DNA from 2 places in the Paenibacillus sp. FSL L8-0644 genome. Region 1 is predicted to be linked to the other one. Evidence: a T-box and tRNA genes for the amino acid it is inferred to sense, from the RefSeq annotation. Region 1 holds a T-box; the other holds one or more tRNA genes.
What was found. The T-box of region 1 lies ahead of ileS (isoleucine--tRNA ligase). A T-box ahead of a tRNA ligase gene usually reads a tRNA of that ligase, here a tRNA-Ile.

Region 1 (5,565 bases):
AGGAAGAATTTCTCGCTCCCTCGTTCGGCAGAACGAGTCTGGATGAGCGTGATGATCAAAATGGCTTCGACGGTGAAGATGCCTGGCAGATCGTCGAAAATTGGGGTACATCTAACACCCCAGCCATGGCCGAAAGCGGAGAAATCCACAGTTATGATGATATGGGAATTGAAGCAGGCGACGATAATATGGGCTTCGTAGAACCATACGAAAGCTTTGTTGCTACTGACATTTATGGACAAAATGTATCTGTTATTCGCAGCTCCATTTATCAGCGTTATATCGAAGATGGCGAGGGCGAAGGTCTACTGGAGCCGGATACGCACGAAGACGAATCGTGAACTTCAAGGTGGAAATCGCTTCCTAATAGGTAGTAAGCTCCAATTGTCGTTGTACGATCCGTACAATATCAGCGATATAATCACCGATAATCGGCAAATTCAACGCTCCGAGCACTTGCAGCACATAAATAATGGTAGCGGCAAAAAAAGTAAAACCTAGCGCAATGCCGATTCCCCGGGAAACGCCTGATATTAGATTTAGCCAGAGCAATCGCCAAGGCTTATTCAACAGCAAAGCGTAATCTGCAATACGTGTCCGTTCCATCTGCTCTGAGACAGCACGTATCAGCTTTTCAACACGACTTAATCGCTCTGTCTGATTACCTATTTTGCTTTTATCTGTGGCTATGGCAGCTCCTTCTCCGTTCATCCCTCGGAGACTCCTCTTCTGTCTACGCCTTGATCGTGCCGTCATGTGCACAATCCCCCTTTTCCCATGGCTGCCCTGAACGCAGCAAACGAGCCGAAGCACGTAACGGAGAAAACCCGTTTCCGATGCTTAGGCTCGTTTTTATATGCTGCCTGTTATTGTATTATGGGACAGGGGGCTTGTAATTATTCCCCAATATGAACGCCGATGGTTTTACCGTTCACTTCCACATGTTCTGCCGGTTCGGCTTGACCAAATGTCACAGTCGTAACCAATACGTTCTCACGCAACACAGTGTCGAAGCTTGCGATGGCCTGGCGCAGCTCGTTATCTACATCCAACGTCAATGCCACATACTTTTCAATCGGCAGATCCAGTTTTTTACGGTAATCCTGTACCGCACGAACCACTTCACGTACCCAGCCCTCTTGCTCCAGCTCCGGTGTAATGTCCGTGTTCAACGCTACCGTTAAGCCATAACCGGAAGCAGAAGCGAAGCCTTCTTTCGCTTTTTTCTCTACCAGCAATTCTTCAGCTGTAACTTGTAGCTCTTCACCTTCTGGAGAAGCGACATTTAACATTCCCTGTTCTACAACAGTACGGGTATCCTCAGCAGACATTCCTTTGAAAAAGTTTTGTAGGAAAACGACATTTTTGCCGTATTTCTTGCCTGCTACTTTCAAATTCAGTTTCAGTGTAAAATCTACAAAGCCGCTATCGTCCGTCTCAACATGAATATGCTTCACGTTAATCTCATCTTTGATGATCTCCTCATAGCCACTCAGTTCAAAATCTTGATCCATGGATAGAATCAACTCGGACAACGGTTGACGCGTTTTCAAACCCGTTTCGTTGCGGACGTTACGCGCCAATTCAACGACACGACGTGCCGTTTCCATATCTCGTTCCAATTCCAGATCGATCAAGGATTCATTGGCAGTCGGATAATCATCCAGATGAACACTTTCCCCGTTACTCAGGTTGAGGTAAATATCCTCTGCAAGCAGTGGTGTAAACGGCGCAAGCAGTTTGGCAGTCGTTAACAGCACTTCAGTCAGTGTACGGTATGCATCCAGCTTATCTTCTGTAAGACCATTGCCCCAGAATCGGTCGCGTGAACGACGGATATACCAGTTGCTCAGCTCATCCACAAACGACTCAATTGCTTTGGATGAGTTCAGGAAGTCATTTACAGCCAGCGCTTTGTCCACTACCAAAATCAGGCTGTTCAGACGGGACAAAATCCAGCGATCCAACTTATGAGCCGATGGTTTGAACGGGTGCTGTGCCGGATCAAATCCGTCGATATCCGCATATAAGGTCAGAAAAGCATGTGTATTCACAAGCGTATCTACCAGCTTCGATTTAGCCTCACCTACGATTCCTTTGGAAAAACGTTTGCTATTCCATGGTGCACTATCGGACAACAATGCCCAGCGGAAAGCATCTGTACCATACTCGTCAATCACTTCCCACGGATCAATAACATTACCCTTTGATTTGGACATTTTCTGCCCTTGCTCATCCAGTACATGGCCTGTCGCCATGACAGCTTTATAAGGAGCTTTGCCAGTCAGCATAGTCGAAACCGCAAGCAAGCTATAGAACCAGCCACGAGTCTGGTCAATCCCTTCACAGATCATATCTGCCGGAAATTGTTGCTCGAACGTTTCATTATTTTCAAAAGGATAATGATGCTGTGCAAACGGCATGGAGCCGCTATCAAACCATACGTCGATCACTTCCGGTGTACGAGTCATTTCGTATTTACCGCATTGGCTACGAACCTTAATATCATCTACATATGGTTTGTGCAGCTCGATGTCCGCTGGTACGTCGCCAATCGCACGTTCCCTCAATTCAGCAATACTATGCGGAGCAAACTGTTCTCCAGTTTCCTCACAAACCCAGATGTTTAGCGGTGTACCCCAATAGCGATCACGACTGATGTTCCAATCCACCAGTTCCTCCAAAAACTTGCCAAAACGTCCTTCACGTACATGACCCGGATACCATTCGACTTCGCTGTTGTTGGCAATCAGTTGATCCTTGATCGCAGTTGTTTTGATAAACCAACTGTCCATAGCATAGTACAATAATGGAGTATCGCAACGCCAGCAGAACGGATAGCTATGCTCGTATTTTTCCTTGCTGTACAGCAGGCCTTTTTCGGACAGCATTTTTACAATATCTACATCACAGTCTTTCACAAAACGACCTGCAAAATCAGTGATTTCCTCTACATAGTTACCTTGAAGATCCACCACGTTGATGAACTCAACACCATTTTCACGACATACCCGGTAATCATCTTCACCATGCGCTGGAGCCATATGAACGATACCTGTACCGCTGGAATCTGTTACGAACTTCGCACCCAGAATCTGATTACCCTTCTCAACCTGAAAATACGTAAATGGCGGGGTATAGGTTTGGCCAACCAGTTCTGAACCAGATAGCGTGCCAATCACTTCATGCTCGCCTTTAATGACGTCTTCAACCAGATTTTTAGCAACGATGTATACACCGTCTTCCTGCTTCACACGTGCATATTCCAGTTCAGGGTTGACGGCGAGCGCCACGTGACTCGGCAAGGTCCAAGGTGTTGTCGTCCAAGCCAGTACATATTCACCACTACTATGCAACTTGAACTTGGCCGTGGCACTCAGATCCTTTACATCTTTGTAGCCCTGCGCTACTTCATGAGAACTTAGCGTTGTCTGACAATCCGGACAATACGGACTCACACGATGACCACGATACAGCAGATCTTTTTCATGAATGGTCGCCAAAATGTTCCATACGCTCTCGATATAGTTATTATCCAATGTAATGTACGGGTTATCGAGGTCTGTCCAGTATCCGATCGCTTCGGTTAGATCACGCCATTGTTGCTCGTACTCAAACACGCTCGCCTTACATTTTTTTATAAACTTTTCAACGCCGTATTCTTCAATTTCAGGTTTATGGGAGATCCCCAGTTGCTTCTGTACACCTAATTCTACCGGCAAGCCATGCGTGTCCCAGCCTGCCTTACGTACGACGCGGTATCCCTTCATTGTCTGATAGCGGCCCACAAAATCCTTAATTACACGGCCCAGCACGTGACCGATATGCGGTTTACCGTTAGCTGTTGGTGGGCCCTCATAGAACACAAAATTTGGCTTTCCTTCACGATTTGTAATGGATTTACGGAATGTGTCCTCCTGCTTCCATTTGCTCAGGATGCGCAGGTCACGGGACCGTGCTTTTTCTTTAACATCCACTCTGTTCATACTGTCATACTCCCTCTCTGCTCATCATTGATTTCCCTAGCATTTCCTAAAAAAAGCAACAAAAAAAGCCCCATCCCTGTAAAGGGACGAGACTGTGCTCGCGTTACCACCCTGATTCCGTAAAAATAGACCATTCTAAAAATACAGTCTCATCACGGCTCTCTGAGCCCCACTCAACTACAGCAGGGCGCCATTATAACGCATGGCAAACGGTGATTGCTTACACACGCCATACATCTTAAGCGCTTCAGCTCACTTCTCCGGGAGGATCTTCGGTCATGTTCTGAACGTTGGCTTGCACCGGAAGGCCAACTCTCTGAGGGACAAATCATGACGTACTCGTTCCCATCAACGAATTAAACATGTTAAATTCATCGAATATTAAACAGCAACATCGTTGCCTTGAATAACAACCATCAGCCGACGGACGGACAATCGTTGAATTCAGTATAGTATTTACAGTTATAGCCTGTTTAAAGTGAAAAGTCAACCCTAACAACGTCTAATAAAAGCTTGTCAGAAATGAAATTAGTAAATTTCTTTCATCTCACGCTCGCGCTCCAGTACTTCGCGTTCCCGGTTTTCAAGAGCTTCCCAGCCGTCTTGGCTTAACAAGTCAAGCTGTGCTTCCACCAGTGTACGAAACCGTGCTCGGTAAATCGATGCCTGCTTCTTCAGCTCTTCAACCTCCAACGCGATCTTGCGGGATTTGGACAATGCTTCGTTCACAATACGGTCCGCATTTTTTTCCGCTTCCTTCACGATCAGTTGGGATTCTTTCTTGGCGTTGTTACGAACTTCATCTGCGGCTTCCTGCGCTACGATAATCGTCTTACTCAGCGTATCCTCAATAGTCGCGAAATGATCGAGCTTCTCCTGTACGTTCAACAACTCGGTGCTCAGTTCTTTATTTTCACGAATAACGCCCTCGTAATCTTTGATCACCTGATCCAAAAATTCATTAACCTGATCCTCATCATAACCGCGAAGCCGGCGGGCAAATTCCTTGTTATGTATATCCAATGGCGTTAATGGCATGCCGTCCACCTCCTATAAGATTGACAAAAAATACATTTTCCGCGTCACGACGCTCACTATCATCTATCGGTCATCATACCCCGTTTTGTGAATACTGTACAGAGCAAAATCGTTCCAGTTCTTCGCTATAGCTTAATTCTTTCGACAGAAAGCTCGTGATTCCTGCCTACAGCTATACAAACTTACCAATTTTGACACGGAATCTTCCCTTTTTTGTCATCCCGTCTGTTTCAAGCACTTTGAAACGCCCAAAACCCTGCATGGAAATAACGTCTCCAGCTTTAAGTGGAGTGGATGGATTCTCCTCCACCTTCCAATTTACCCTGCATCGTCCCGCCCGAATCGGTGTTAATATTTTACTGCGGCTTAGCTTGTACACATCGCTGGCAATACCGTCCAGACGCAAAGAAGCGACCGTCAGGTCTAGCGTCTCTAATGCAACTTCCTTCGTTCGCAGACTCGCTACAGGCAACAGTTCTGTCCATACATGAACACGGTGTACCTGCTGCAAATGCATCGTCATAAAATCACCGATCTCTGA
Region 2 (5,565 bases), 3.1 Mb from region 1:
TGACAAAACGTACGGTTTTTTACCGTTCGAGGGGATGACAAATTGATTCGTATACTAGTAGTGGATGATCACGTTGTCGTACGTTCTGGCCTCATGGCCCTATTGGACGGCAAAAACGGTATTAAGGTAGTAGGAGATGCAGCAGACGGGGATGAGGCAATCCGCAAGGCATTGGAGCTACAACCTCATGTTGTGCTCATGGATTTTAGCATGCCACCTGGAAAAGATGGTCTCACAGCAACCACTGAATTAAAAAAACAGCTGCCCGATACAGAAGTCCTTATTTTAACGATGCATGACGATGAAGAATATCTGTTCCGAGCCATTCAAGCTGGAGCATCCGGATATATTTTAAAAAGCGCACCTCACGAGGAGTTACTCGCTGCCATCCAGTCTGTGGCCGAAGGTAGTGCCTATTTGTACCCGAATGCAACCAAACGACTGATGAGTGAATATCTGGACAAAATCAAACAGGAAGGCATAGCCGGACCCTATGAATCCTTGTCTGAGCGGGAAAAAGAGATTCTATCCTGGGTAGCCAAAGGATATGCCAACAAGGAAATTGCCGAGCACCTGGTGATTAGTGTCAAAACCGTAGAGTCCCATAAAAGCAATCTTATGGAGAAGCTTAACTTGAAAACACGACCTGAGCTAGTCAAATTCGCACTAAAAAAGGGGCTACTCCATTATGAATGAACCTTCTAACCCTTTACTGCAGCATGCCTTTGGTGAATCAACCGATAAACTGCTGAATGATCTGGAAATTTATATACCAGAATCCCCTTTTCTTCATGCGCTGCGTAACTCACTCCACCAATTATCCAATCTGAAATTTGCCCTAGATACGTCTTCCATCGTTGCTTTGACCGATCATCGAGGTATTATTCAGTACGTAAACGACAAGTTCTGTGAGATTTCGCAATACAGTCGTGAAGAGCTGATCGGTCAGGATCATCGTCTCATTAATTCAGGCTATCATACCCCCGCCTTCATGAAAAACCTGTGGACTACGATCCGTTCAGGTGAGGTATGGCAAGGAGAAATACGTAATCGTGCTAAAGATAACAGCTACTACTGGGTGAATACTACGATCGTTCCGTTTATGGACGAGGAAGGTAAACCCTATCAGTACTTAGCGATCCGCAATGAGGTCACTAAACTGAAGAGAGTAGAAGCTGAACTTCAGTCTATGATGACACAAGTCATGCAAATACAGGAAGAAGAACGTAAACGCTTTTCAAGAGAGCTGCATGATGGGATAGGGCAAAGCTTATTTTCACTTATTATCCAATTGGATAGCCAACTTGCCGAACAACCTAGTGCTACTCTGGAGAATCTCCGTTCGCAGGTGACCGACATCATCAAAGATGTTCGTGGTCTAGCGTGGGAACTTCGTCCCTCAGTTCTGGATGATCTGGGTGTCGTCCCAGCCATAAGAACCTATATTGAAAACTTCTGTTCTCATTACGGGATTGAGGTGCATTTTCAATGCAATCTACGTAAACGGGTTGATATTCGCAAGGAAATTGCAATTTATCGGATTGTACAAGAGGCGTTAACGAATGTAGCCAAATACGCAGATGTAGCAGAGGCATATGTCGACGTTGAGGATCAAAATGAAATGATACAAGTGACCATTCGGGATAAAGGCATTGGATTCTCTGGAAAGTCCCAAGGAGAGGGAGTTGGATTGTTCAGTATGGAAGAACGAGCTAGAGGGGTAGGGGGATTTATGAGCATAACCTCTGCTCCAGACGAGGGAACCTCCATCCAGCTGACCATTCCCGTGTAAAAACTGTCCACTAGATCGGTTATCGGTGTATGCCAGTTGTATGATCAGAACGAATACACCGATACCGAAGATTATGGATAATCAACACATTGTGGATTACATGAGGATAAATACAAAAAAAGAGAGAGCTCTGTCCCCAGACAGGCTCTCTTTATTTATAAGGTGTCACCACTGAGGCAACAAGAATCCGCTATAGCAAAAAGCGGGTGATGGGAATCGAACCCACGCTACCAGCTTGGAAGGCTGGAGTTCTACCATTGAACTACACCCGCAAAACAGTATCGGGATGACACGATTTGAACATGCGACCCCCTGGTCCCAAACCAGGTGCTCTACCAAGCTGAGCTACATCCCGACATTATACATTTTTTTAAGAAATGGCGCGCCCTGAGAGATTCGAACTCCCGGCCTTTTGATTCGTAGTCAAACGCTCTATCCAGCTGAGCTAAGGGCGCATATTAAATTCCATAATGAGTAGTCAAGGCGCCACCCAGATTTGAACTGGGGATGAAGCTTTTGCAGAGCTTTGCCTTACCACTTGGCTATGGCGCCGTATGGATAATGGAGCGGACGACGGGAATCGAACCCGCGACCCTCGCCTTGGCAAGGCGATGCTCTACCGCTGAGCCACGTCCGCAAAATATGGTGCGGTCGAGAGGACTCGAACCTCCACGGGGGGTTAGCCCACACGGACCTGAACCGTGCGCGTCTGCCAATTCCGCCACGACCGCAAAATAATTATAAATGGTGAGCCATGAAGGACTCGAACCTTCGACACCCTGATTAAAAGTCAGGTGCTCTACCAACTGAGCTAATGGCTCTTAATGGCTGGGGATATAGGATTTGAACCTATGCATGACGGAGTCAAAGTCCGTTGCCTTACCGCTTGGCTAATCCCCAATAAATTAAGAATAAAGGGCGGCCGATGGGGCTTGAACCCACGAATGCCGGAGTCACAGTCCGGTGCGTTAACCACTTCGCCACGACCGCCATATGATTATGAAAAGACTGGTGGAGGATGATGGATTCGAACCACCGAACCCGTAAGGGAGCAGATTTACAGTCTGATGCGTTTGGCCACTTCGCTAATCCTCCAAAATGGTGCCGGCGAGAGGACTTGAACCCCCAACCTACTGATTACAAGTCAGTTGCTCTACCAGTTGAGCTACACCGGCACATTACTCATTTCCCACTTGAAAGGTGGCTCGGGACGGAATCGAACCGCCGACACGAGGATTTTCAGTCCTCTGCTCTACCGACTGAGCTACCGAGCCATATTAAATTTTATTACTACATCATATAATCCGCACTATATATGCCAATTATATATGAAGCTAAAATGGCGGAACTGACGGGATTCGAACCCGCGATCTCCTGCGTGACAGGCAGGCATGTTAGGCCTCTACACCACAGTTCCAGAGACATTTCCAATAGGAAATTAATTGCGGGGGCAGGATTTGAACCTACGACCTTCGGGTTATGAGCCCGACGAGCTACCGAACTGCTCCACCCCGCGACATTAAAAAGCATTTCTCAAATTTTCTTATGGTGGAGGCTGAGGGGATCGAACCCCCGACCCTCTGCTTGTAAGGCAGATGCTCTCCCAGCTGAGCTAAGCCTCCATATTATGACCCGTAGGGGATTCGAACCCCTGTTACCTCCGTGAAAGGGAGGTGTCTTAACCCCTTGACCAACGGGCCTTGCAAAATAAGTTCTGGTCTCAATAAATTTATGGCGGAGAGAGAGGGATTCGAACCCTCGCACCACTTTCGCAGTCTAACCCCTTAGCAGAGGGTCCCCTTATAGCCACTTGGGTATCTCTCCGAGTAGCGGCAGAGGGGATCGAACCCCCGACCTCACGGGTATGAACCGTACGCTCTAGCCAGCTGAGCTACGCCGCCACCTTAATATATAAAAGTCAGAAATATTCAAAATATGGCTCCCCGAACAGGACTCGAACCTGTGACAACTCGATTAACAGTCGAGTGCTCTACCAACTGAGCTATCAGGGAATATTGGTGGAGCCAAGCGGGATCGAACCGCTGACCTCCTGCGTGCAAGGCAGGCGCTCTCCCAGCTGAGCTATGGCCCCAATCTTTTTGTTATTCTAGAAGTGGTGGGCCTTAGTGGACTCGAACCACCGACCTCACCCTTATCAGGGGTGCGCTCTAACCAGCTGAGCTAAAGGCCCTAACATGTAAAAATTTATCATCCTCTAAAGGATATCGCTTGGCGACGTCCTACTCTCCCAGGACCCTGCGGTCCAAGTACCATCGGCGCTGGAGGGCTTAACGGTCGTGTTCGGGATGGGTACGTGTGGAACCCCTCCGCTATCGCCACCAAACATGAATTTGCTGTGCAAATTCTTCCGTACGGTTATTCGCTTCACCACTTATCGTGTGAATGAATAGCCATGCGCTTGTTGTATGTCACTTGTACATACGTTCAAGGTTACACCCTGAAAACTGGATCCGAAACTCTTTTGCGTTTTATCTTAGGATAAGCCCTCGACCGATTAGTATTGGTCAGCTCCATGCATTACTGCACTTCCACCCCCAACCTATCTACCTCGTCGTCTTCAAGGGGTCTTACTAATTGGGAAATCTCATCTTGAGGGGGGCTTCACGCTTAGATGCTTTCAGCGCTTATCCCTTCCGTACATAGCTACCCAGCGGTGCTCCTGGCGGAACAACTGGTACACCAGCGGTACGTCCATCCCGGTCCTCTCGTACTAAGGACAGCTCCTCTCAAATTTCCTACGCCCACGACAGATAGGGACCGAACTGTCTCACGACGTTCTGAACCCAGCTCGCGTACCGCTTTAATGGGCGAACAGCCCAACCCTTGGGACCTACTTCAGCCCCAGGATGCGATGAGCCGACATCGAGGTGCCAAACCTCCCCGTCGATGTGGACTCTTGGGGGAGATAAGCCTGTTATCCCCAGGGTAGCTTTTATCCGTTGAGCGATGGCCCTTCCATGCGGTACCACCGGATCACTAAGCCCGACTTTCGTCCCTGCTCGACTTGTAGGTCTCGCAGTCAAGCTCCCTTCTGCCTTTGCACTCTTCGAATGATTTCCAACCATTCTGAGGGAACCTTGGGGCGCCTCCGTTACTCTTTAGGAGGCGACCGCCCCAGTCAAACTGCCCACCTGACACTGTCCTCGCACCGGTTCACGGTACCAAGTTAGAACCTAGATACGATCAGGGTGGTATCCCAAGGATGCCTCCCCTCAAGCTGGCGCTCAAGGCTCAACGGCTCCCACCTATCCTGTACAGATCGTACCCAAATTCAATATCAAGCTGCAGTAAAGCTCCATGGGGTCTTTCCGTCTTGTCGCGGGTAACCTGCATCTTCACAGGTATTAAAATTTCACCGGATCTCTCGTTGAGACAGCGCCCAAGTCGTTACGCCATTCGTGCGGGTCAGAATTTACCTGACAAGGAATTTCGCTACCTTAGGACCGTTATAGTTACGGCCGCCGTTTACTGGGGCTTCGGTTCATAGCTTCGCCCCGAAGGGCTTACCACTCCCCTTAACCTTCCAGCACCGGGCAGGCGTCAGCCCGTATACTTCGCCTTGCGGCTTCGCACAGACCTGTGTTTTTGCTAAACAGTCGCTTGGGCCTTTTCACTGCGGCCCCCTCGGGCTATTCACCCTACCGAGGCACCCCTTCTCCCGAAGTTACGGGGTCATTTTGCCGAGTTCCTTAACGAGAGTTCTTCCGCGCGCCTTAGAATTCTCTTCTCGCCTACCTGTGTCGGTTTGCGGT

Region 2: it encodes a tRNA-Ile, which carries the amino acid that the T-box ahead of ileS (isoleucine--tRNA ligase) is inferred to sense. The anticodon was not compared.

The regions. Positions count from the first base shown of each region.
Region 1 is NZ_JBBOYN010000001.1:3,492,818-3,498,382, forward strand. It holds gene NSS94_RS15840 (TraR/DksA C4-type zinc finger protein) at 1-341, shown strand, start outside; gene NSS94_RS15845 (DUF5665 domain-containing protein) at 364-711, opposite strand; gene ileS (isoleucine--tRNA ligase) at 897-3,986, opposite strand; T-box leader at 4,066-4,347, opposite strand; gene NSS94_RS15855 (DivIVA domain-containing protein) at 4,515-5,024, opposite strand; gene NSS94_RS15860 (YlmH family RNA-binding protein) at 5,197-5,565, opposite strand, start outside.
Region 2 is NZ_JBBOYN010000001.1:402,837-408,401, reverse strand. It holds gene NSS94_RS01830 (response regulator) at 43-696, shown strand; gene NSS94_RS01825 (PAS domain-containing sensor histidine kinase) at 689-1,792, shown strand; tRNA gene NSS94_RS01820 (tRNA-Gly) at 1,994-2,064, opposite strand; tRNA gene NSS94_RS01815 (tRNA-Pro) at 2,074-2,147, opposite strand; tRNA gene NSS94_RS01810 (tRNA-Arg) at 2,171-2,247, opposite strand; tRNA gene NSS94_RS01805 (tRNA-Cys) at 2,274-2,344, opposite strand; tRNA gene NSS94_RS01800 (tRNA-Gly) at 2,355-2,429, opposite strand; tRNA gene NSS94_RS01795 (tRNA-Leu) at 2,436-2,523, opposite strand; tRNA gene NSS94_RS01790 (tRNA-Lys) at 2,538-2,613, opposite strand; tRNA gene NSS94_RS01785 (tRNA-Gln) at 2,618-2,692, opposite strand; tRNA gene NSS94_RS01780 (tRNA-His) at 2,710-2,782, opposite strand; tRNA gene NSS94_RS01775 (tRNA-Tyr) at 2,802-2,887, opposite strand; tRNA gene NSS94_RS01770 (tRNA-Thr) at 2,892-2,967, opposite strand; tRNA gene NSS94_RS01765 (tRNA-Phe) at 2,994-3,066, opposite strand; tRNA gene NSS94_RS01760 (tRNA-Asp) at 3,133-3,209, opposite strand; tRNA gene NSS94_RS01755 (tRNA-Met) at 3,235-3,308, opposite strand; tRNA gene NSS94_RS01750 (tRNA-Val) at 3,339-3,414, opposite strand; tRNA gene NSS94_RS01745 (tRNA-Glu) at 3,421-3,492, opposite strand; tRNA gene NSS94_RS01740 (tRNA-Ser) at 3,525-3,616, opposite strand; tRNA gene NSS94_RS01735 (tRNA-Met) at 3,620-3,693, opposite strand; tRNA gene NSS94_RS01730 (tRNA-Asn) at 3,729-3,804, opposite strand; tRNA gene NSS94_RS01725 (tRNA-Ala) at 3,809-3,884, opposite strand; tRNA gene NSS94_RS01720 (tRNA-Ile) at 3,907-3,983, opposite strand; rRNA gene rrf (5S ribosomal RNA) at 4,020-4,136, opposite strand; rRNA gene NSS94_RS01710 (23S ribosomal RNA) at 4,288-5,565, opposite strand, start outside.